2 regions of the Pelotomaculum sp. PtaB.Bin117 genome follow, and region 2 is predicted to be linked to the other one. Evidence: riboswitches for the same ligand, from Rfam matches in the RefSeq annotation. Region 2 holds a riboswitch; the other holds the start of a gene.
The links. A riboswitch is a leader RNA that binds a small molecule or an ion and turns the genes downstream of it on or off. The one in region 2 is predicted to bind cobalamin.
Positions count from the first base shown of each region.

Region 1: linked by a shared signal. The riboswitch ahead of A4E54_RS00730 (DUF4430 domain-containing protein) and the one ahead of A4E54_RS03495 (sirohydrochlorin cobaltochelatase) in region 2 are both predicted to bind cobalamin.

Region 1 covers NZ_MVQM01000024.1:306-5,026, forward strand. The annotation lists partial or broken gene A4E54_RS00720 (hypothetical protein) at 1-929, shown strand, start outside; gene glmL (methylaspartate mutase accessory protein GlmL) at 966-2,387, shown strand; cobalamin riboswitch at 2,368-2,560, shown strand; partial or broken gene A4E54_RS00730 (DUF4430 domain-containing protein) at 2,770-4,721, shown strand, end outside.
Region 2 covers NZ_MVQM01000055.1:11,524-29,864, reverse strand. The annotation lists gene spoIIP (stage II sporulation protein P) at 1-514, shown strand, start outside; gene A4E54_RS03500 (hypothetical protein) at 544-888, shown strand; cobalamin riboswitch at 1,012-1,202, shown strand; cobalamin riboswitch at 1,493-1,759, shown strand; gene A4E54_RS03495 (sirohydrochlorin cobaltochelatase) at 1,875-3,131, shown strand; gene A4E54_RS03490 (FecCD family ABC transporter permease) at 3,145-4,212, shown strand; gene A4E54_RS03485 (ABC transporter ATP-binding protein) at 4,222-5,016, shown strand; gene A4E54_RS03480 (ABC transporter substrate-binding protein) at 5,031-5,981, shown strand; gene lepA (translation elongation factor 4) at 6,219-8,024, shown strand; gene hemW (radical SAM family heme chaperone HemW) at 8,135-9,283, shown strand; gene hrcA (heat-inducible transcriptional repressor HrcA) at 9,408-10,448, shown strand; gene A4E54_RS03460 (TCP-1/cpn60 chaperonin family protein) at 10,462-12,033, shown strand; gene grpE (nucleotide exchange factor GrpE) at 12,104-12,715, shown strand; gene dnaK (molecular chaperone DnaK) at 12,775-14,625, shown strand; gene dnaJ (molecular chaperone DnaJ) at 14,735-15,856, shown strand; gene prmA (50S ribosomal protein L11 methyltransferase) at 15,878-16,801, shown strand; gene A4E54_RS03435 (16S rRNA (uracil(1498)-N(3))-methyltransferase) at 16,803-17,552, shown strand; gene mtaB (tRNA (N(6)-L-threonylcarbamoyladenosine(37)-C(2))-methylthiotransferase MtaB) at 17,557-18,341, shown strand, end outside.

The DNA of each region.
Region 1 (4,721 bases), on a different contig from region 2:
GGTCCGGTTACTCATCGCGTAGTTTACAGGAAGTCATAGCGCACTGTAAAAATATCCCTTTAGATGAAATGATCCGCCATGGTCAATATGAGGATAGGCTGGCAGCTTACTATACTGAAGTAAGTACGCCGGTACTTAGCTTTATGGCTTCAAATTTGACGGGTTATGATATCGCGGCGTTTCATGTAATAACGGTCGTTACTCACATTTTGCTGGCCGCTGAGCAGGGTGTCAAGCATATTATGATGGAACATGGACTGGGTATGAACCTGGTGCAAGATGTAGCGATGTTGAAAGTTTGTGAAAAATTGACTAAGTATTATTTGGATAAATTTGGTTACAAAGATATTACTCTCACCACAAGTATTTTCCCCTATCTTGGTTCCTGGCCACTTGATGTAGATAAATCAACTGCCCTAATTGCCTGGAATACGATTATTGGAATTTTGGGAGGAGCTAATTCTATTTTCCTAAAATGCGCCGATGAAGCCTATGGTACTCCCACTAAAGAAGGTATGGCCTCTGCGGCCAAATTGGCTAGACACCTGATAAGGGTATTACGTAATCAAACTTTACCTGATAACAAGGAATTAGACATTGAAGAGCAGATGATAGAAGCAGAAGCACGAGCGGTAATTGAAAAACTATACGAAATGGGCGACGGGGATCTGGCTGTGGGGATGGTTAAAGGGGTAGAAGCAGGGGTCCTGGATACTATGTTCGCTCCCTGGCGCTGGTTAAAAGGGAATGTTCTTTTGGTCCGTGATGTCAGAGGAGCATTAAGATATTTGAAGCATGGCAATGTTCCCCTGCCAAAGGAAGTTATTGAGTACAATCGCGAAAAAATAGCCGAAAGAGAAAGAAAAGACAACATAACAGCGGAATTAAACACCCTGATTCATGATGTGGGCTGGGCTTCCAGGCTATAAATATATGTTGCAGAACCATAAAGGAGTGTAAGTAGTATGGACATTAATTTATTAATTGATTTTGGCAGCACTTACACGAAAGTTCTGGCGGTGGATTTGGATACTGAGACTGTCCTGGGGCAGGAGCAGGCGGTTACAACAGTTGAAAGCAGCATCATGGTTGGTCTTCAGAACGCCTTGAATAAACTATACACAGCGAATCCGGTTATTAAGGAGGAAAAGATAAACAAAAGATTGGCCTGTAGTAGTGCTGCCGGAGGTTTGCGAATAATTGCCATCGGTTTGGTGCCTGAATTGACACTGGAAGCGGCACGCCGGTCTGCTCTAGGCGCCGGCGCGAAAATTGTGGGGTCTTATGCCCACGAATTGGATGAGGAGTCCATTTGTGAAATAGAAGCGAATACGTGTGACATGATTATGCTTAGTGGCGGAACTGATGGCGGGAATAAAGAAGTAATATTGCATAATGCCCGGGCGCTAGCCGGATTGAAAAAAAATTTAGTTGTTTTGGTTGCCGGAAATAAGGTGGTACGTTCGAAAATTAAAGAGATATTTCTAAGCGCGGGCAAACAAGTGGAGGTTACTGAGAATGTTTTGCCCGATGTCAATGTGATCAATGTTGAACCGGCACGCACAGCCATAAGAAATATTTTTATGGAACGTATTGTTAAATCAAAGGGACTGGATTCAGCCCAGGCATATGTGGGAAGTATTTTGATGCCCACGCCTATGGCTACTCTTCGTGCGGCTAAATTACTTGCCGAGGGCACCAAAGATGAACCTGGACTGGGGGAATTGCTTATTGTTGAAGTGGGTGGAGCAACGACCAATATACATTCCGTAGGGCATGGGTATCCGCGGGATGGGAGTGTGATTCTGAAAGGGTTACCTGAGCCCTATGCTAAAAGGACAGTGGAAGGTGATTTAGGAATTCGCTGGAACGCTCATACCATATTCGAATTAGCCAATGACCGCTTGAGAGAAAATCTACAGCTAAACAATTATCAAGAAAGTATACCGCATGTTGAAGAAGTTACCCGCGGTATGGGGGGAAATGTTGGCTATGTCCCTCAAGATGAGCAGGGCTTCCTTTTAGACACCTCCCTGGCCAGAACTGCTGTTCAGGTGGCCATGGAAAGACACGCGGGCACACTACGGGAGGTTTCCGGCTTTGGAGGATTAGTGCCTGTTCAGTACGGCAAAGATCTAACGGATACCAAGGTGGTCGTAGGTACCGGTGGTGTATTTCGTTATGGATTGTTTCCGCATAGTATCCTTGAAGGTGTCCTTTTTGATTCTCGCGCTCCTTTTTCGCTGAAGCCCAAAGAACCTTGCTTTTATGTAGATAAAGGATACGTTATGTATGCCGCGGGTTTACTTGCTGATGTTGCGCCAACCAAGGCTTTGAGGATATTAAAGAAACATATTCAACAAATTAGTAAACAAATTAGTAAGTAAGGATGTGAACCAATTCCCGGTTTACAGATGAAAGGGAATCGGGTGCAAATCCCGGACGGTCCGGCCACTGTAAGTGGGGAGCGGCTCCCATGATGCCACTGGGTCTTTTACCCGGGAAGGCGGGAAGTACGCCATGAGCCACAAGTCAGGATACCTTGATAATAATGTAATTACTGCTTTTAACCTTCCTGGGAAAGGTAAGTGGTGAATTTGAGCGCTGATAGTATTCTATGGCTCAATATATTACCCTGGCTTTTTCAAAGGCCGGGGTTTTAGTTTTCAAGAAGGGGGGTTGCGCAAATTGTGTTACAGTTACCCAAAAAAAATAAAAATATTTAATTTGTTGACGGCACTACTTGTCATACTGAGTTTACTCTACTCTATGACAGCTGGTCTTGGAGCATATTTACAACCCTGTTACGCCGATACCGTTTCAGTGGCCGGGATGGCTACTAAGGCGGTAGAATTTATCAACACAAAGTACCAAAGCGGTGAGAGCATTGACGGTTATGCTGCCTATGTCCTGGACCTGGCCGGCGAGGACCTGATGGCAGTCAAATGGACAGCCGGCGGCAAGACCTTGAAAAACAAGATCGAAAGTCTGGCCGACCTCCTCGGGGACAGCAACAGCTTAATCACGTACATAACGTCCACTCAGAACGCCGACGGCAGTTTCGGACCTCTTGCCAACGAGTACGGCACCAAAGCGCCGCTGCTGGCTCTGGCGACGACCAGGGCCGACACTGTCGGCGCCTCCGTTTACGACCAGGTGAACAACTCCATCACCCTTGCCGTTTCCTATTTTAAGAACGGCTACCAGAGCGGCAGCATGTCTTATGTGGCAACCGGCTGGAATTTTGATTACCGTTGCGTGGAGGCGCTTGCCGCTGCCGGCGAAGACCTTGCGTCGGGCGGCTGGACAAAAGGAAGCGTCTCTTTAAAGGACCGGGCGGTCGCCTCGGCTGATACCGTGGCGGCAAACCCCGCCGCGCAAAACGCCGTGTCTCTGGCCAAGGAACTTACCGTTCTCCGCGCCGTTTACCCCGCCTCGCCCAACATAAATATTCTGGCTGACGCGATAATAGCCCAAAAAGACACTTCCGTTCCGGGGCAAATCAGGTTCGGCGGCAATATCTACGACGATGTCCTTGTCCTGACCGCCCTGGGCAAGGCAGGCAGGCTCGGAGATGTTGACCAGGGTAAGGCGCTTGCTTACCTCAACACGTTGAAAACTGTCCACAATAACAGCTGGGGCGTAGCTACCGGGGCCGCCTGGGGAGGCTTTAACCCGGCGGAGTCCGACCTGACGGCCCAGGTGATCAGCGCGCTCAGCTACTTTGCCGACGCCAACAATCACGGTACCGGCGTGTATAACTCCATACAAGACGGTCTTACCTACCTGGCCGACATCCAGGACCCGGACACGGCGGCTATTACGGCCCAGTGGGACAGCACGTTCGCCACGGCTGAAACTCTTATCGCCCTGAAATCCCTAGGCAAGACCTATGATGAATATGCTGGCGCCGCGTCGTCCTGGCTGAAAGTATCCAGGACCAAGACCATCGCCCAGTGCCTGCTGGCGCTCAGCAAATGGAATGACGACACGACCCGGCGCGACCGGCTGGCCAACCTGTTGGCAGGCAGGCAAAAGCACGCCGGGCCGGGGCAGGGTTCCTTTGAAAACAGCGTTTACAGCGACATGTGGGCCTTTATCGCCCTGGGCGAAGCCGGTCGGACGGGCGGCATCGACAGCGCCGCAGCGAAGAACTACATCCTCTCCAAACAAGGCGCGGACGGCTCGTGGGGCGAAACTTTCGGAAGCGATTACTACGCCGACTTCCTGTCCACCACCCAGGCTATCCGGGCGCTCACCTACCTGCCCGATCTGTCGGACCAGCCGGTACAGACCGCGATTGACAACGGCCTGGCCTACCTGAAAGGTTTGCAGCAGGCAGACGGCGGTATCTATTCCACCTGGGACGACCCGGCGGTGGACAACTCAGAGCTTATTGTCACTCTGCACAGGCTGGGCAAAAATCCTTCCGCCAACGAATGGAAAAACACGGGCGGGCTAACCTCCGTCGACTGTCTGTTGAACAATATAATGAACGCCGACGGCAGCTTCGGCACGGCCAAAAACGTATTCGGGGCCGCGGAGGCGCTGTCGGCCCTGCTAATGGTCACAGGCCAGGGCAATCCCTGCACAGGCGACAACCAGCCTAACCCGAACCAGGACGAGTACAGCGTAAGCATCGCCGTGGCAGGGATGAAAGGCACACTTCTCTTCGGCCCGGGGAGCGTTGCCGTGAGCGCAGACGGGCAATGGGGCAAGAC
Region 2 (18,341 bases):
GCAAGGCGGAATTGTGACCGTGGCCGCGGCGTTGCAGGAAACCCTGGAGAGCAAGTACGGCATTAAAGTGGCGCGCTCGGACCGTATTCATGATGCCGACTATAACGCTTCCTATCTTGAGTCGGAAAAAACCTTAAAGGAAATGCTGGCCGCCAACCCTGAGGCCAGGGTTGTTTTTGACATTCACCGCGACGCCGCGAAATCGCGTGAGCAAAGTCTGGTGAAAATTAACGGTGAGAACGTGGCGCCGCTTCTTTTCATCACCGGCGCCCGCATGTCGTCGAACTATGCCTTCGCTGCAAAGCTCTCGGCAGAAACAAATAAGATGTATCCGGGGCTTTCCCTGGGTGTCAGAGTGAAGACCAGCAATTATAACCAGTATCTTCACCCTCACGCGGTGCTGGTGGAAATAGGCACGTCAAAAAATTCAGTGGAAGAGGCGGTACGCTCAGCGGTTCTGTTTGCAGATGCGGTAGCCCGGGTGATTATGGAAGAGAGTAAGGTGATATCGTGACCTGGACAAAATATAAGTGCGTAGTTTTAATGTCAATTGCTGCAGTAGCTATAGGAAGCGCTTACACGCTGGCCAATTTTAACGAAATCGTCGCACCTGATGTACCGGTACAGGCTATCCGGTTTGAAAACGCGGGAGCAGACGTTTATCGTTTGGAAATCATGGGGGAAAACCTTGTTGTGAAAAGGCCGGATAAATATTACCGCCTTATTGAAAACAAATGCGGCGAAATCTTAATGTCCTCTAATAATAACGCCGCAGCATTCCGGGACAAGTTCCTCTCAGATATTATACCACGCGTGCTTCAGATAGAAAAAGGATTAGAACATTGGTTCCAGACCCTGCCTTTTGAAAGCGTCCGGAAAAAGGGCTAAAGATAAGAGAAGATATTGATGAAAACAAACGGTAACCCCTTGGCAGGGGTTATTTTAGTTCATGGCTGAATATTTTTTCAAAAGCATGGTGGACAAAGCAGTTAAACGGTGTTAGTATACTTTTAATTAAATAATTGTTTAGGTATCCCCGGTATATCGGGGATGAAAAGGGAACCGGGTGTGAATCCCGGACGGTCCGGCCACTGTAAGTGGGGAGCAGTTCCCAAAATGCCACTGGTTTTTGATAGCCTGGGAAGGCGGGAGATGCGCTTTGAGCCACGAGTCAGGATACCTGCCTGGGCAAAATTAAGTATTGCCTTCCGTGGAAAGGTTTGTGCTTAGAGGGTGCTATATATAAAGGTGTGAGGCCTTTTAAAACCCGGCTTTTACGGAAAAGCCGGGTTTTTCTACATCCCTATACCTGAATTTTCGATATACTGCCCTCATTAAGTCCTCCTTGCCAGGGTTCCAATAATCCTTTACCCTGAAACATTTTTTAATACTAAGTTTTAAGAAATACAAACTTAAACTTCATCCAGCCAAGAGCAGCTTTGATAATGGCGGCAGTTGCAGCTTTATGTGATGTGAGATAAGGCGTTCATTTTTTTTAGTTAGGAAAACAGGTGCCCCGTCCTGTGATGGACGGGAGTTAAAAGGGAAGCCGGTGTGAATCCGGCGCGGTCCCGCCACTGTAACGGAGAGCTGTCTTACTTAATGAAGGAGCAAACCTTCGGTTTTGGGGAAATTCCTTTTTCCTCGACGATTTCACGAAGGAATGTCCCCCCCTCTTTTGCCACTGGGTTTTGCCCGGGAAGGCGTAAGGCAAGCGATGAACCGGAGCCAGGAAACCTGCCTGTTTTCCCCAGCGTTGGACCTTACGCGGATAAGGGGGTGTTGGGGTTGTACCTGGCAAAATCAATATTTCCTCCCTAGTTAATATTTAAATAATTTACCAATATTAAACAGAGTTAGGGAGGAGAGACTTTATGCAAGGTATCAAAAGGCTTATCATGGGTATATTCATTGTTTCCCTGGTATTATTGTCTGTGGCGCCGGCGATGGCCGGAGAGAGCGAAAAAGAAAAAAAGGCCATTCTGCTGGTTACCTTCGGGACAGGCGTCCAGTCCGCAATGCCGGCATACAACAACCTGGAGCAAGCTGTCAAGGATGCTTTCCCCGGGGTTGAAGTGCGTTGGGCCTACACCTCAAAACTCATCAGGGATAAAATAGCCAAGCGGGGCGGACGGATTGTCGACGCTCCCTTCACCGCATTGTCCAAGTTGAGAGCGGAGGGTTACGGGAAAGTTGTGGTGCAGTCGGACCATATTTTCCCGGGACAGGAATATAGCGATCTCCTGGAGGTCGTCAACAGTTTTCTGACGCTTCAGACGCCGGAGGGTGAATTTGGCCCCAGGAAAATGTCCCTGGGCAGACCCCTTCTCTATCACCACGCGGACTATGTTGATGCGTCGGAGGCCATCGCTTCCCAGTTTCCCGCCGATACCGCATCGAACGCCGTGGTCCTGATGGGACACGGCAGCGAACACCCTTCCGCTTCCGCTTACGGGAAGCTTAACGATATTTTGCGGCACGAGTATAAGAATGTGTTTTTAGGCACGGTGGAAGGCTATCCCAGCCTGGAGGAAGTGAAGAAAGACCTGGCGGCGTCCGGAGTTAAAAGAGCAACCTTGATACCCTTTATGAACATTGCCGGCGACCATGCCCTGAACGACCTGGACGGCGATGAGGAGGACTCCTGGAAATCCCAGCTGAACAGACTCGGATATGAAACCGATACCCAGCTCAAGGGGCTTCTGGAGAACAAAGCAATCGTGGATATATTCGTAAAACACCTGGCCGCGGCTATGGCGGAATTGGATGAGAAAAGCCTGAAGGACGCGGAAGTGCGGGTTAACGGTGAAAAAATTGCCTACAGCGAGCCCCCGCGCGCCGATGGTGATTTTATCATGGCCCAGATGAGACCAACCTTTGAAGCCATGGGCTTTAGTGTTTCGTGGGATGAAAACGAGGGGGCGGCAGTGGCTGAAAAAAGTGGCCTGACGGTGTCCTTCCGGCCCGGCAGCGGCTATGCGCTGGTAAACGGCGTGGAAACCGCGTTGGATGCCGAATGCCAGGCAGCCAACAACGGCTCGACGATGATTCCGCTGTCCTTTTTCAGCAAGCGACTTGGCTATTCGGTTAACTGGGATGCCGACGGCAACATCAATATATTTAACAAATAAATGAAAGGTTCAAATGCAAAGCAAATTAATTCTGGTCCAACGAAAAAAGGAAAAGCAAAGGCTGCTTGTCTTACTTGTCCTGGCTGTGCTCCTGACCGCCGGCTGTCTGATCTTTACTGGCTCGGGCGTCATTAAAATACCGCCCTGGGAGATAGCCAGAATCATTTTTTCATCTTTGACCGCCGACGGCACGGCGCTTGCCGGTTTGGACGATATCCACCGGGCGGTAATACTGGAGATCAGGCTGCCCAGGATCTTGACTGCTGTCCTGGTGGGGGCCGGTTTGGCCACCGCCGGGGCAGTCTTCCAGGGGCTCCTAATGAACCCCCTGGCCGACCCCTATACCCTCGGCGTATCCACCGGCGCGGCTTTCGGGGCCGCTCTGGCCATATTCTTCGGCATCTTCCTGCCCGGCGGCTTGGGTATGCTGACAGTGCCCCTGTTTGCCCTGGCAGGGGCTCTTCTGGCTCTGGGAGCCGTATACGGGCTCGCCCTGGTTAACGGCACCCTGGCGGTCACCAACCTGATCCTTGCGGGGGTTATTGTCAGCGCCATACTTTCTGCGGCCATCAGTTTTCTGAAGAGTATGGCCGGCGAAGGAGTCGGCTCAATTGTCTTCTGGCTGATGGGAAGCTTTGCCTCCCGGGGCTGGCATCACGTTTTTTTATGCCTGCTCCCGGTCTTGGCCGGCCTTTTGATCTGCTGCTATTACGCCGACGACCTCAATGTCCTGAGCCTGGGGAGCAATGCGGCCAGACAATTGGGGGTCGATGACGGCAAAGTCATTACCATCCTCCTGGTCACTTGCTCTTTGATTACCGCAGCCTGCGTTTCGGTTTCCGGCATCGTCGGCTTTGTGGGGCTGATCGTCCCTCACCTGATGCGTATGCTGGTGGGGCCTGATCACCGGATCCTGATCCCGGTATCAGCGGTGGGAGGGGCCCTGTTGCTAAGCGGAGCGGATACCATCGCCAGAAACCTGCTGGCCACGGAAATCCCGGTGGGGGTCCTGACCACCCTGCTCGGTGGGCCATTTTTCTGCTATATTTTCAAAATGAGGGCAAAAAGCCAGATGTTTTAGGAGGACACTTTGGAAAAAACGGTGCTGATCAAGACCGACAACTTGACTTTGTGTTACGGAAAGCACCCCGCCCTGCAGACAGTCAGCCTGGACATCCGGGAAGGGGGCTTTTACGGCGTGCTCGGGCCCAACGGCAGCGGCAAGACCACCCTGATCAACGTTATGTGCGGGGTGCTGAAGCCTTCCGCCGGACGTGTCTTTTGGCAGGGCAGGGAGCTGCGGTTTTACCGCCGCCGGCATATTGCCCGCAGTTTCGCCGTTGTGCCCCAGGACTGCTCCATCAACTTTCCCTTTACCGTGCTGGAAGTTGTCATGATGGGGCGCAAACCCCACCTGGGCCGGCTGGGCAGGCTTACTGACGAAGACCTGGGGATTGTTTACAGCTGTATGGAACATTGCGGGGTTTTGGACTATGCCGAAAAGGCCGTTACCAGCCTGAGCGGCGGGGAGCGCCAGCGGGTGATTCTGGCCCGCGCCCTGGCCCAGACGCCGCAAGTGCTGTTTTTGGATGAGGCTACGTCAAATCTGGACATTTCCCACAAGATAGATTTGCTTAAACTGATTAAAAGGTTGAACACGAGGCAAGGCGTGACGGTCATTGCCGCGCTGCACGATTTGAACCTTGCCGGGATGTTCTGCGATTATTTTATATACATGGAAAAAGGGCAGGTAGCTTGCGAAGGTCCCGGAGACCTTGTTTTTAACGAAAAAGTGATCAAGCAGATTTTTAATGTGCAAGTGGAGATAGACAAACATCCGGTTACCGGCAGGTATCATTTAACTTTGCTGCCCGATTCGGGATGAAAGGAGAAAGATGAATGAAGAGATCCGGAATGATGTTTATTTTTTTTATCATTACCCTGAGTGCCGCATTGGCCGGATGCGGCCAAACCCGGACTGCTCCGGCGCCCGACAACCTGGTGGTGGTGGACGACCTGGGCAAGGAGGTCAGGTTGGAGGAACCGGCCCGGAGGATCATCTCGCTTTACGCCGCGCATACGGAGAATCTCTTTTCCCTCGGGCTGGACGAAGAGATTATCGGGGTGTCCGACAGCGAGACCTACCCGCCGGCCGCCCTGGCAAAACCCTCCTACAGCTTCCGGGAAGACGCTGAAAAGATCATAGCGGCCGGGCCGGACTTGGTGCTTGCCAGGACTTTCATAGCCAACAATTACCCGGATTTTATAGCAAAATTGGAGATGGCCGGTATTCCCGTCGCGGTTCTGTACCCGGAGAACATTGATCAATTTCTTCTGTACCTGCAAAAACTGGGTCGGCTGACCGGTAAGGAGCAAGAAGCCGCTGGGCTGGCAGCCGAATTCAACAGCCGCCTAAAGACGGTTGAGGAATTAGTGGCCGGGGTACCCTGGCAGGAGCGAAAAAAAGTGTTCTTTGAGACGACCAAGGACATAACCACCTGCACGCCGGATTCCAATGCCGCTTTTGTCCTGGAAAAGGCCGGCGCCGTCAACGTGGCGGCGGACGCGCCCGCGGTTAAACAGGGCAGCACCATAGCCTCCTATGGTCAGGAACGGCTTCTCGCCAGTGCCCGGGATATTGACGTGTACATTGCGCAAAAAGGTGAAATGAACAAGGTCAGGGAGGAAGAAATATACCTGCGGCCCGGTTACCAGGTCATCAAGGCCGTCCGGGAACATCAGGTTTACCTGGTAGACGAAGCGGTGGTATCACGCCCCACCATGCGGTTATTGGACGGCATTACCGCGCTCGGACGGATCCTGTATCCGGATTGCTTTAAAAATATATAAATCTGAATACTGAATATTACCAAATCGGAACATATTGCAAAAGATCGGCGTAGAAAACAGGGCCGGTCTGTTAAATAGTGCCACGTATTTGACATAACATTATTGAGTTAATTAATAATGAATAATTAATATAAATAAAGGACTTCCTCAATGGGGGAAGTCCTTGGTAATTGCCGCCCATTTCCGCCGGTGATATAATAATATAGTTGTGCTTGAAATAAGGAGTGAAGTTTTTTGATAGAGTGGGAAAAAGATAGAATCCGTAATTTCTGCATAATTGCTCATATTGACCACGGCAAGTCCACCTTGGCGGACAGGCTGCTGGAATATACCGGCGCCTTGAGCGAGCGGGAGATGACCAACCAGGTGCTGGACCAGATGGACCTGGAGCGGGAGCGGGGCATTACCATCAAGATGCAGGCCGTGCGCTTGAATTACCTGGCCGGGGACGGCCGGGAATACCAGTTGAATCTGATTGACACCCCCGGCCACGTGGACTTCTCCTACGAGGTGTCCCGCAGTCTGGCCGCCTGTGAAGGCGCGCTGCTGGTGGTGGACGCGGCCCAGGGAATCGAAGCCCAGACGCTGGCCAATGTTTACCTGGCCATGGATCACAACCTGGAAATAATCCCTGTCATTAATAAAATTGACCTGCCCGGCGCGGACCCGGAAAGAGTGAAGCAGGAAATCGAAGATGTGATCGGTCTGGATGCTTCGGACTGCATATTGGCTTCCGCTAAAAGCGGGACCGGTGTTAGGGATATTCTTGAACAAATTGTGGCTAAAATACCCCCGCCCGGTGGTCAGACCGGGGCTTCCTTAAAGGCGCTGGTTTTCGATTCCCACTACGATCCCTATAAGGGAGTTATCGCCTATATTCGCGTCATGGAGGGCATAGTAACTAAGGGTATGCAGATTAAGATGATGGCTACCGGCAGGGAGTTTGAGGTGAGTGAAACGGGAATATTCCGCCCCACTCTCCTCTCTGTCGGTGAACTGCGCACCGGCGAGGTGGGTTTTATCGCTGCCGGCATAAAAAACGTCAAGGACTGCCGGGTAGGGGACACGGTTACGGACGCCCGGCGCCCGGCTGCGGTGCCGCTGCCCGGCTACCGCAAGGTCACCCCGATGGTTTACTGTGGCTTATACCCCGTGGACAACATACAATATGACGATCTGAAAGACGCGCTGGAAAAGCTCAAGCTAAACGATGCTTCCTTGCTATATGAACCGGAGACTTCCGAGGCGTTGGGTTTCGGCTTTCGCTGCGGCTTTCTGGGCCTGTTGCACATGGAGATTATCCAGGAGCGGCTTGAGCGCGAGTACGGCCTGAACTTGATTACCACCGCACCGAACGTCGTTTACCGGGTTACCACCACTGCCGGGGAAGTAATGGAAATCGACAACCCCAGCAAAATGCCGCCGGCCGGCAAAGTGGAAATAATTGAGGAACCTTTTGTCAGGGCGCTCATCATGTGTCCGAAAGATTATGTAGGCGCGGTGATGGAATTGTGCCAGGAGCGGCGCGGCACTTTCGCCGACATGGAATATATGAGCGCCGGCCGGGTCATTTTGACTTATAACCTGCCGCTCAGTGAGATTATTTTTGATTTCTTCGATCAACTCAAGTCGCGGACAAGGGGCTACGCCTCGCTTGATTACGAGTTGTCCGGGTATAAGGAATCAAACCTGGTTAAGCTGGATATCATGATTGCCGGTGAAGTGCTTGACGCTCTTTCTGTAATCATTCACGATGATAAGGCTTATTACCGGGGCCGTCAGCTGGTGGAAAAACTGCGGGGGCTGATTCCGCGCCACCTCTTTGAAGTCCCGATTCAAGCCACCATCGGCAACCGTATTATCGCCCGGGAAACAGTGAAAGCGGTGCGTAAGAATGTGCTGGCCAAGTGCTACGGCGGAGACATCACCCGCAAACGCAAGCTGCTGGAGAAACAAAAAGAAGGCAAAAAGCGGATGAAGCAGGTTGGCAATGTCGAAATACCGCAGGAGGCCTTTATGGCGGTCTTAAGCATTGAAAAGTAGTCAGGAGTTAGGAGCCAGGATTCAGAATAAAAAAATGGTTTACTGTCCCGAATTATTCTGAATTCTGACTCCTGAATTCTGACTTCTGAACGACTAGAGGTGTCCGGACAATGACCCTTGGTTTATATATCCATGTTCCGTTTTGTGTTAGAAAGTGCCGTTATTGCGATTTTATTTCTTATCCTTATACGAAAGGGGCAGCCGGAATCTACCTGGATTCTTTGTTTAAGGAGATAGAAATGTATGGCGGTATTTTACCGGAACATGATAAAATACTCACCAGTGTTTTTATCGGCGGCGGGACACCTACCTGCCTGCCGGTTGAAAAATTGCTTTCCGTGTTGGAAAAGGTAAATAAAAATTTCCACTTGCCGCCGGGGTGTGAGATAACTGTGGAGGCTAATCCGGGAACGGTTGGCCGCAGGTCCCTGGCGCTGCTGCGGAAGGGTGGGGTGAACAGGCTCAGCCTGGGGGTGCAGGCTTTTCAGGATAACATATTGGCGGTGCTGGGGCGTGTCCATACCGCCGCCGAAGCCGCCGGGGCTGTCCGCGCGGCCAGGGAGGCCGGGTTTGAAAACCTGAATCTGGACCTGATCTACGGAATTCCGGGGCAAACCGGAGAAGACTGGTTGGAATCACTGGACCAGGCTACTGCTCTAGGTCCGGAGCACATAGCGGCCTATGGGCTTCAACTGGAGGCGGGAACACCTCTGGAACAGGCGGTGTCCAGCGGCGGGCTTGAGCCTTGTTCTGAAGAGCTGGAACTGTTCATGTATCAGACGGCAATTGATTATTTGACCGGGCGGGACTATGTTCATTATGAGATTTCCAATTTTGCCCGGTCAGGCCGGGAGTCGGTTCACAATCTGAATTATTGGCTTAATCAGTCTTACCTGGGCATCGGGCCGGCCGCGCATTCTTACCTGCGGGGTGAACGTTTCGCCAATGATTCCACTATAAAGGGCTACGCCGGCAGTCTTGCCCAGGGGAAATTGCCGGTGGCAGCAAGAGATGCCGCAATCGTCCGGCATGAGATGGCCGAGACCATGTTTCTGGGCTTGCGGCTGCTCAAGGGAGTTCACCTGGAAGCTTTTTACCACCGTTTCGGCCGGCGGGCGGAGGACATCTACCGGGTGGAAATAGCTTCTTTGCGGGAAGCCGGGCTGATTGAACTCGCGGACGGATACTTGCGCCTCACAGCAAAAGGCCTGCCGCTCGGCAATGAAGTTTTTAAAGAATTTGTATGCAGCCATTATTAGTAAAATATTTGCATACTTTTCACCAATTCCCTTGACAATTCGTTATAGTAGTGCTATTTTTTATTTAGAGGTTTTTAGCACTCAATAACGTAGAGTGCTAACAAGAAGGAGGTCCGGCAAAGTAATGGAAGACCGTAAGCAAAAGGTACTGTTAGCTATCGTTCACGACTACATTGCCACCGCTGAGCCAGTCGGTTCCCGGACCATCGCCAAAAAATACAAGCTGGGGGTAAGCCCGGCTACAATACGCAATGAAATGGCAGACCTGGAGGATCAGGGGTTTATCGAACAGCCTTACACCTCGGCCGGCCGTATTCCGTCGGAACTCGGCTACCGTTATTATGTTGACTTTTTAATGAGAAAGCAGGAATTATCGAAGGAAGAAGAAGAGTTAATCAGGCGGGAATATAGAGCCAAGGTGAGAGATGTCGGGCAGGTGATTCATAAAACAGGCCTGCTTCTCTCCCAATTGACTCATTATACCGCGATGGTGCTGACGCCGCGCATTGGCATCAGCAGTCTGAAACATGTCCAGATTGTATATATGCATCAGTCCCGGGCCATGGTAATCGCCGTTATGGATAACGGCGCTGTGCAGCACAGGATGATCGAGATACCGGAGAGCATCACCGCTTTGGACATGGAAACGATATCCAGGGTGCTGAACGACAAGCTTCAAGGTCTTACCATGAAAAGCATTAAATTGAATCTAATCAAAGAAATTTATTCCGAACTCGCCAGGCATAAAAATGTTCTGGACATAGTCATGGAATTAATCCAAGATAGCCTGACGCTTGAATTCGAGGATAAAATATACCTCGGCGGGGTATTTAATATGTTAAATCAGCCTGAATTCCACAACGTGGAAAAGATTAAGACCATGCTGAGCATCATGGAACAAGAGAAACTTCTTTGCGATATCCTGGAAGGCGGGGGCGAGGATGAGGGTGTGACTGTGCGGATCGGCGGGGAAATCGACCAGTGGGATATGAGAGAATGCAGCATGATTTCCGCCCCTTACACTGTGCGTGGCCGCAAGATGGGTTCTCTTGGAGTGCTGGGACCCACCAGGATGGAATACGCCAAAGTGGTAAGTGTCGTTGATTATTTGACAAAATACCTTTCCCGGACTCTGGAGCGGATGATCCAGGGCGTGCGAAAGTGAGGGGGAACCCTGTTTGAGCTTAAAGAAGGAAGCAATTTCCGGTTCTGAGGTAGATGAAAAGCTGGCCGCCCTGATGACCAACTCCAATGCCATCCGGGCCATCGCGTCAGCGGTGGAAGGCACCCTGGGGCCCAAGGGGCTGGACACCATGCTGGTTGATAAATTTGGAGATGTGGTAATAACAAACGATGGCGTGACGATACTAACAATGATGGAAGCCAATCACCCCGCTGCGCGGATGCTGATTAACATAGCCAAGGCGCAGCAGGAGGAGATCGGGGACGGCACCACCACGGCCACGGTGATGGCGGGAGCGCTGGTCAGCGCCGGCTTTGAGCAGGTTGCCAAAGGGGTGCCCGTGGCGCGGGTAATTGAAGGATTGCGTGTCGGCTTGAAAAGAGCTCTTGAAGCAATGTCTGAGCAAGCCCGCCCGGTTGAAGGACTAAGCGACCCGGCGGTCCGGCAGGTGGCGCTGGTGGCCGGACGAGAGCATGGGGATATCGCCGATCTGGTGGTGCGGGCGGCGGTGTTGGTAGGTGAGGACAAACTCAGGGATGATCCCACGTTTAAATTTTCCGATACTATTATTGCCGAAGAAGGGGCGGAAAATCAAGTTTTTATGGGCGTTATTATCAACAAGGAGCGGATGAACCGCCAGATGCCCAAGGAACTGGAACGGGTAAAAGTGCTGGTGATTGACGATGCCCTTGAGCCGGAGGAAATTGAAGACGAGGCTTTAGGGACCGAAGCGGGATTTAGCCGTTACCTGCAACTACAAGCTGAATTTAAAGATAACATTAATAAAATAGCCGGCCTGCAAGTTGGCCTGGTTCTGGTCGATCGCGGAGTGGACGACGCGGCTGAAGAGATTCTCACGGACAATGGCATAATGGTTGTCCAGCGGGTGTCCAACAAGGAACTGCGCAAGGCGTCGGAACTGACGGGCGCGAGAATGATCAAGCGCACCGGCCTGAAAAAGGCGGTTGATGAGCTGGAAAAATGCCTGGGTTACGCCGATAGGGTGTACAGCGATGAAAAGCTGGAACAGGTATGGGTAATGGGCGGCAAAGGAAAGCCCATGGCAACCGTGCTGGTGGGCGCGGCCACGTCGGAGGTGGTCGGCGAAAGGGAGCGCATCGCCAAGGACGCCGCTTCTTCCGTCCAGTCCGCTATCAAGGGGGGTGTGGTCCCCGGCGGGGGGGCCATGGAACTGGCGGTGGCGCGCGAGGTGGAGAAGGTAAGAGAAGGGATCAGGGGAATGGCTGCATACGGGGTGGATTGCGTGGTTGAAGCCTTGAAGCGGCCCATGGCGCAAATTGTGGCCAACGCCGGATTCAACCCGCTGGAGAAGCTGGGCGACGTCATTGCCGCCCAGGTGGAAACAGGCAAGCATTCCCTTGCGGTTGACTGTGACAGCGGGCAAGTTGCCGATATGGATGAACTGGGCGTTGTTGATCCGGCCAATGTGAAAATCTATGCCCTGAAAGCGGCCGGTGAAGTGGCCGAAGCCATCTTGAGAATAGACACGATCATTAAAAAACGGGAAGAAAAAGATATGCACGATAAAGACATCGTTAATCAATGATTATGCAGTAGTCAGTAGTCAAAAGACAGAATGGGAGAATGAGAATACTTTTTTGCGAGGTGTGGGTAAGGTGAGTCATGAAGAAGAATTTAAAGAGAACCTGGAAGTAAAAATAAATCAGCCGGAAGTGGAACCTGGTGAAACGAAGCAAAATGGAACAGACGACGGCCCGGTAGCGGAGGACGCGGGCACAATTGAGGAGAAAAACGGGGATGGTGAGTTAGCCTCTTTACGGTCGCAATTGGAAGAGCAAAAGACGCGCGCCGATGATTATTACAACCGCCTGGCCAGGGTGCAGGCCGACTATGAGAACTACAGGCGGAGAACCCGCCAGGAGAAAGAAGAATTCTTTAAATATGCCTCCGAGCAGCTGATCGTGGCGTTGCTGCCGGTGCTGGACAATTTCGGCAGGGCTCTGGCGGCGGAAGGTCAATCCATTGAGAGTTATAAAGCCGGAGTGGAAATGATTTACCGGCAGCTGCAGGATGTTCTGCAAGCCGAAGGGCTGGCGGCTATTCCAGCTGTTGGTGAGCAGTTCGATCCGGCAAAGCACGAGGCGGTGCTGCAGGCAGAATCCGATGAACACCCGGACAATACGGTAATTGAGGAATTTCAACGCGGTTATTATTTAAAAGAAAAGGTAATCCGGCCGGCTATGGTCAAAGTTGCCAAATCATCTTAATAAATTTAGCATGGGACTTTAATAATAAAGATAAAATTATCAGGAGGTTAATAATTGATATGTCTAGGATAATAGGTATTGACCTGGGTACCACCAACTCCTGTGTGGCTGTTATGGAAGGTGGGGAAGCGGTAGTAATACCCAACGCCGAAGGGGCCAGAACAACTCCTTCCGTGGTCGGATTCTCAAAAAACGGTGAAAGACTGGTGGGGCAGGTGGCCAAACGCCAGGCTGTCAGCAACCCGGAACGTACTGTTAGTTCAATAAAACGGCACATGGGGACCGACTACAAAGTAAAGATTGACGGTAAAAACTATACCCCGCAAGAAATATCGGCGATGATTCTGCAAAAAATGAAATCAGACGCCGAAGCTTACCTGGGGAGTAAAGTCGATCAGGCTGTCATCACGGTGCCGGCTTATTTCAGTGACTCCCAGCGCCAGGCGACCAAGGACGCGGGCAAGATCGCCGGCCTGGAAGTGCTCAGGATTATCAACGAACCTACAGCCGCCGCGCTCGCTTATGGTTTGGATAAGGGAGAAGAGCAGACGGTGCTGGTGTTTGACTTGGGCGGCGGCACTTTTGACGTTTCCATTCTGGAACTGGGCGACGGCGTGTTTGAAGTTAAGGCGACCAGCGGCAACAACCGCCTGGGCGGCGATGATTTTGACGAGCGGGTTATTGATTTTCTGGCGGACGAGTTTAAAAAAGAAACCGGAATAGACCTGCGCAACGATAAGATGGCTATGCAGCGTTTGAATGAAGCAGCCGAAAAGGCTAAAATCGAACTGTCCGGCGTTGCCACCACCAATATCAATCTGCCTTTTATCACCGCCGACGCCGGCGGGCCCAAACACTTGGACGTAAATTTAACCAGGGCTAAATTTGAAGAATTGACCGCCGATTTGATCGAGAAGACGATGAGCCCTACCCGCCAGGCCATGTCCGACGCCGGGTTGCAGCCCAAGGACATCGACAAGATCCTATTGGTGGGCGGTTCAACCAGAATACCCGCGGTGCAGGAAGCCATACGCAAGTATTTGGGCAAGGAGCCGCATAAAGGGATTAACCCGGACGAGTGTGTTTCGTTGGGTGCCGCTATTCAGGGAGGAGTCCTGGGGGGAGAGGTTAAGGATGTGCTGCTGCTGGATGTGACGCCGCTTTCCCTCGGTATTGAGACATTAGGCGGGGTATTTACCAGGCTGATCGACCGCAACACGACCATCCCCACCGCCAAGAGCCAGATCTTTTCCACTGCGGCGGACGGCCAGACTTCGGTTGAGATACATGTACTCCAAGGCGAGCGCCAGATGGCGGGGGACAACAAGACGCTGGGCCGTTTCACCCTCACCGGTATTCCGCCCGCGCCCAGGGGTGTGCCGCAAATCGAGGTAAAATTCGATATTGACGTCAACGGTATTGTCAACGTGTCCGCCAAGGATATGGGGACAGGCAAGGAACAGAGTATGACCATAACCGCCTCCACTAACCTGAACGATAAAGAAATTGATCAAATGGTGAAGAACGCCGAAAAATACGCCGAGGAAGACACCAAACGCAAAGAAGAAGTGGAGACCCGCAACCAGGCCGACAGTATGGTCTACCAGGCTGAAAAAACTATTAAGGACTTCAAGGATAAGGCCGACGCGGCCGCCGTTGAAAAATTGCAGAAGGCCACTGACGAATTAAAAGAAGCCATGAAGGGCGGCGACATAGCATCCATTAAAGCGAAACTGGAAGCTATCACCGGACCGCTTTATGAACTGACTGCTTCTATGTACCAAAATACCGGTCAGGATCAGGCACAAGCCGGTAATGCCGGCGCCGGCGCCGGCTACGCCGGTGGCGGCGGCCAGGGCGATAAAGATAATGTGGTGGACGCGGATTTTGAAGTAAAGGAAGATAAATAAAAAAATAGCCAATATAATTTTTATATTATAATATATAAGTTAAGGAAACCTTTTGAGGGGAATTTCGGTTCCCCTTTCCTTTGTTTTAGTATATTAAGGTGGTGGATAGATGGCTAAGCGTGACTACTATGAGGTACTTGGCGTATCCAAAGATGCGACCACTGACGAGATAAAAAAAGCTTACCGTAAACTTGCGCGCCAGTATCACCCGGACGCAAATCCGGGTGACCAGAACGCGGAGGCCAAGTTTAAAGAGATCAACGAAGCTTATGTCGTTTTGTGTGATCCTGATAAAAGGGCTGGTTACGATCACTTTGGCCACGCTGATGCCAACGGTCAGGGCTTTGGCGGCTTTGGCGGGGGTTTTGGAGATTTAGGCGGTTTTGGCGATATCTTTGATATTTTTTTTGGTGGCGGCGGACGCAGGCGCACCGGCCCGGAAAGAGGTTCCGACATCCGGACGGATATGGAAATTAGCTTAAAAGACGCCGCTTTCGGTATGGAGCGCGAGATAAAGGTGCCGCGCGTGGAAACCTGCAGCACCTGCGGCGGCAGCAGGGCGGCGGCGGGCAGCAAGCCCCAGACCTGCCCGACATGCGGCGGCGCGGGCCAAGTGCAGTATTCTCAGAACACTCCCTTCGGGCGTGTTGTTCAGTCGCGCACTTGCGACCGCTGCGGCGGCGCCGGCAAGATTATCGACAAACCCTGTCCCACCTGCCGGGGCACCGGCCAGGTGCGCAAGACGCGCAGCATCAAGATCAACGTGCCGCCCGGAGTGGACAGCGGTTCCCGCCTCCGCCTGGCGGGCGAGGGCGAAGCCGGTTCGCGGGGCGGCCCGCCTGGTGATCTCTATGTATATATTCACGTCAAGCCGCACCGTGTTTTTAAGCGCGAAGGCGATGACTTGATTTGTGAAATACCGGTTTCATTCGCCCAGGCGGCGCTGGGTGACGAGTTAGATGTCCCGACTCTGAACGGCAAAGCCAAGTTAAAAATTCCTGAAGGCACTCAATCAGGCACTGTTTTTCGTATTAAAGGCAAAGGTATCCCCCATATCAACGGTTATGGCCAGGGAGATCAGCACGTGCGAGTTAAAGTGATTACTCCCACCAAGCTCAATGACAGGCAGAAGGAATTGTTAAAAGAATTCAACAGCATCGACAGCGAGCGCCGGCACGCTTCAGGCGATAAAAGTTTTTTTGAAAAAATGAAAGATGCTTTTATGGGGTAAAATAACAAGGGAGATAAATGCGTGGACTGGCTGGAAATTACTGTTCGCACTTTGCCCGGCACGGTTGAAGCGGTGGCCGGATTATTCGAAGAGTTGAAAAGCGGCGGCGTGGTTATTGAAGATCCTGCTGTTATCCTCAGGTATGCCGCGGAAACCCACCCTGATGAGTGGGGTATTCCCGGAACAGTGTCCGGGCACAGTTGGCCGCTGGTCAAGTCTTATTTCCCGGCGGATCAGGATTTGGACCGCAGGCTTTGTGATTTCCGCCAGGCTTTAGAGCGGCTGGCGCTAAGTCCGGCGCCGGAAGTAAGCACCCGCCGGGTCGCCGACGAAGACTGGGCCAATGCCTGGCGCGCTTACTATAAACCGGTGCGGGCGGGCCAACGGCTGGTGGTCAAACCTTGCTGGGAAGAGTGGAACCGTAAAGAAGGCGATCTGGTTATAGAAATGGAGCCAGGCATGGCATTCGGCTGCGGCACGCACAGCACTACTTTGTTATGCCTGCGTTTATTGGAGAGGCATGTCCGCAGCGGCGCCACGGTTTACGACGTGGGCACCGGTTCCGGTATTCTGGCGGTGGCCGCCGCCAAGCTGGGCGCCGGCCGGGTGACGGCCACGGATCTGGATGAAACAGCCTGCCGGGTGGCTTTGGAAAACGTTGCCAGGAATCAGGTCGCTGGAATAGTCCGTGTTGTTCAAGGCAACCTGCTGGACTTGGTGGAAGGTCAGGCCGACCTGATCGTGTCGAATATTATCGCCGATGTGATCATTAGTTTAGCCCCGTACGCTTCAAGGGCGCTGGTTCCGGGCGGCGTATTGATCGCCTCGGGAATCATCCGCGGCCGCGCTGCAGAGGTGCACGCCGCCATGGAAGCGTACGGACTGGCTGTCCGCGACCAGTTGGGTGAGGGTCATTGGGTGGCCTTTGTGGGAGAGAAATGTTAGGATGAAGCTGTCCCATTTTTTCGTGGCGCCAAATCAAATAAGAGAAGGCCGGGTTGTCTTAAGCGGAACCGATGCGGTCCACATCGCCAAGGTGCTTCGTTTAGGTGCCGGTGGTAGAATTGTTTTGTCTGACGGGAAGGGTAAATCGTATTTGGCGGTGTTGGAACAGGTCGACAAGAAAGATGTTTCCTGTACGATTGAAAAGGAGTTCGCCGCGGCGCCCCCAGACTTGCCGAAGGTTACTTTGGTGCAGGGTATCCCCAAAAGTGACAAGATGGATTTAATCATTCAGAAAGGCACCGAGTTGGGATTGAATGGATTGATTCCTCTGTTGAGCGAGCGGGTGGTGGTTAAGCTGGAAGGGGACAAACAGCTTAAACGGTGGGAGCGCTGGCGGAGAATAGCCCTTGAAGCGGCTAAACAATGCCGGCGTCCGGATATCCCGGAAATCAGCGGGCCTAAAAGCTGGGAACAGGTGCTGGGCGCCTTGCCGGCGGAAGCTGTGGCGTTGATGCCGTGGGAAGAGGAAAAAGCGGAGTCGTTGAAGGGTTTTTTGCAGTACGGCAAGCCGCCGGTGGAGATATACGTTTTTATCGGTCCGGAAGGAGGTTTTTCTGCCGGGGAGGTGGAGCGCGCACGGCTGCATGGTGTCCGCCCGGTAACTTTGGGGCCGCGGATCTTGCGCACTGAAACCGCGGGTCTGGCTGTTTTGACGATGATTCTTTACCAGTGGGGCGATCTTGGGGGATGATTAAGTGAAGGGTGAACGGGTGGCCATAACCACCTTGGGCTGTAAGGTCAACCAGTACGAGTCAGCCGTGCTGGCGGGGACTTTCCGTGATCGGGGCTACCGCCTGGTGGAATTTGAGGAAGAAGCTGATATTTACATAATCAATACTTGTACGGTAACACATCTGGGTGACCGCAAGTCCAGGCAATTGATCCGCCGCGCCGCCAGGACCAATCCCGGCGCGTTGATTGCCGTCACCGGTTGTTACGCCCAGGTTTCCCCGGAGGAGGTCCTGGCGATACCTGGTGTGGATCTGGTGGTAGGCACGAAGGACAGGACAAAATTGGTGGAACTGGTGGAAACCGCGGAGAAGGGTCTTATGCCTGTAAATGCGGTCAGCAGTTTAGAAAACGATGGTGAGTTTGAAGAGATTCCGGCGCTGCCTCTTCAGGAAAGAACCCGCGCCTACTTAAAGATTCAGGACGGCTGCAATAATTTTTGCACATATTGTATTGTTCCGTATGCCAGAGGGTCGCTGCGCAGCAGGCGCCCGGAAAGAATATTGGAAATGGCCCGCGAGCTGACAGCTGCGGGATATAAGGAAATCGTACTTACAGGTATTCACACCGGCTCTTACGGTGAGGACCTGGCGGACGGTGTCACCCTGGCCGGACTGTTGAACAGGCTGGTATTGATACCGGGTTTGTCAAGAGTGCGCCTGAGTTCGCTAGAACCAAATGATATTACCCCGGAGTTGGTGGAAATTCTGGCCGGCTCCCCTGTTTTTTGCCGGCATTTACATATTCCGCT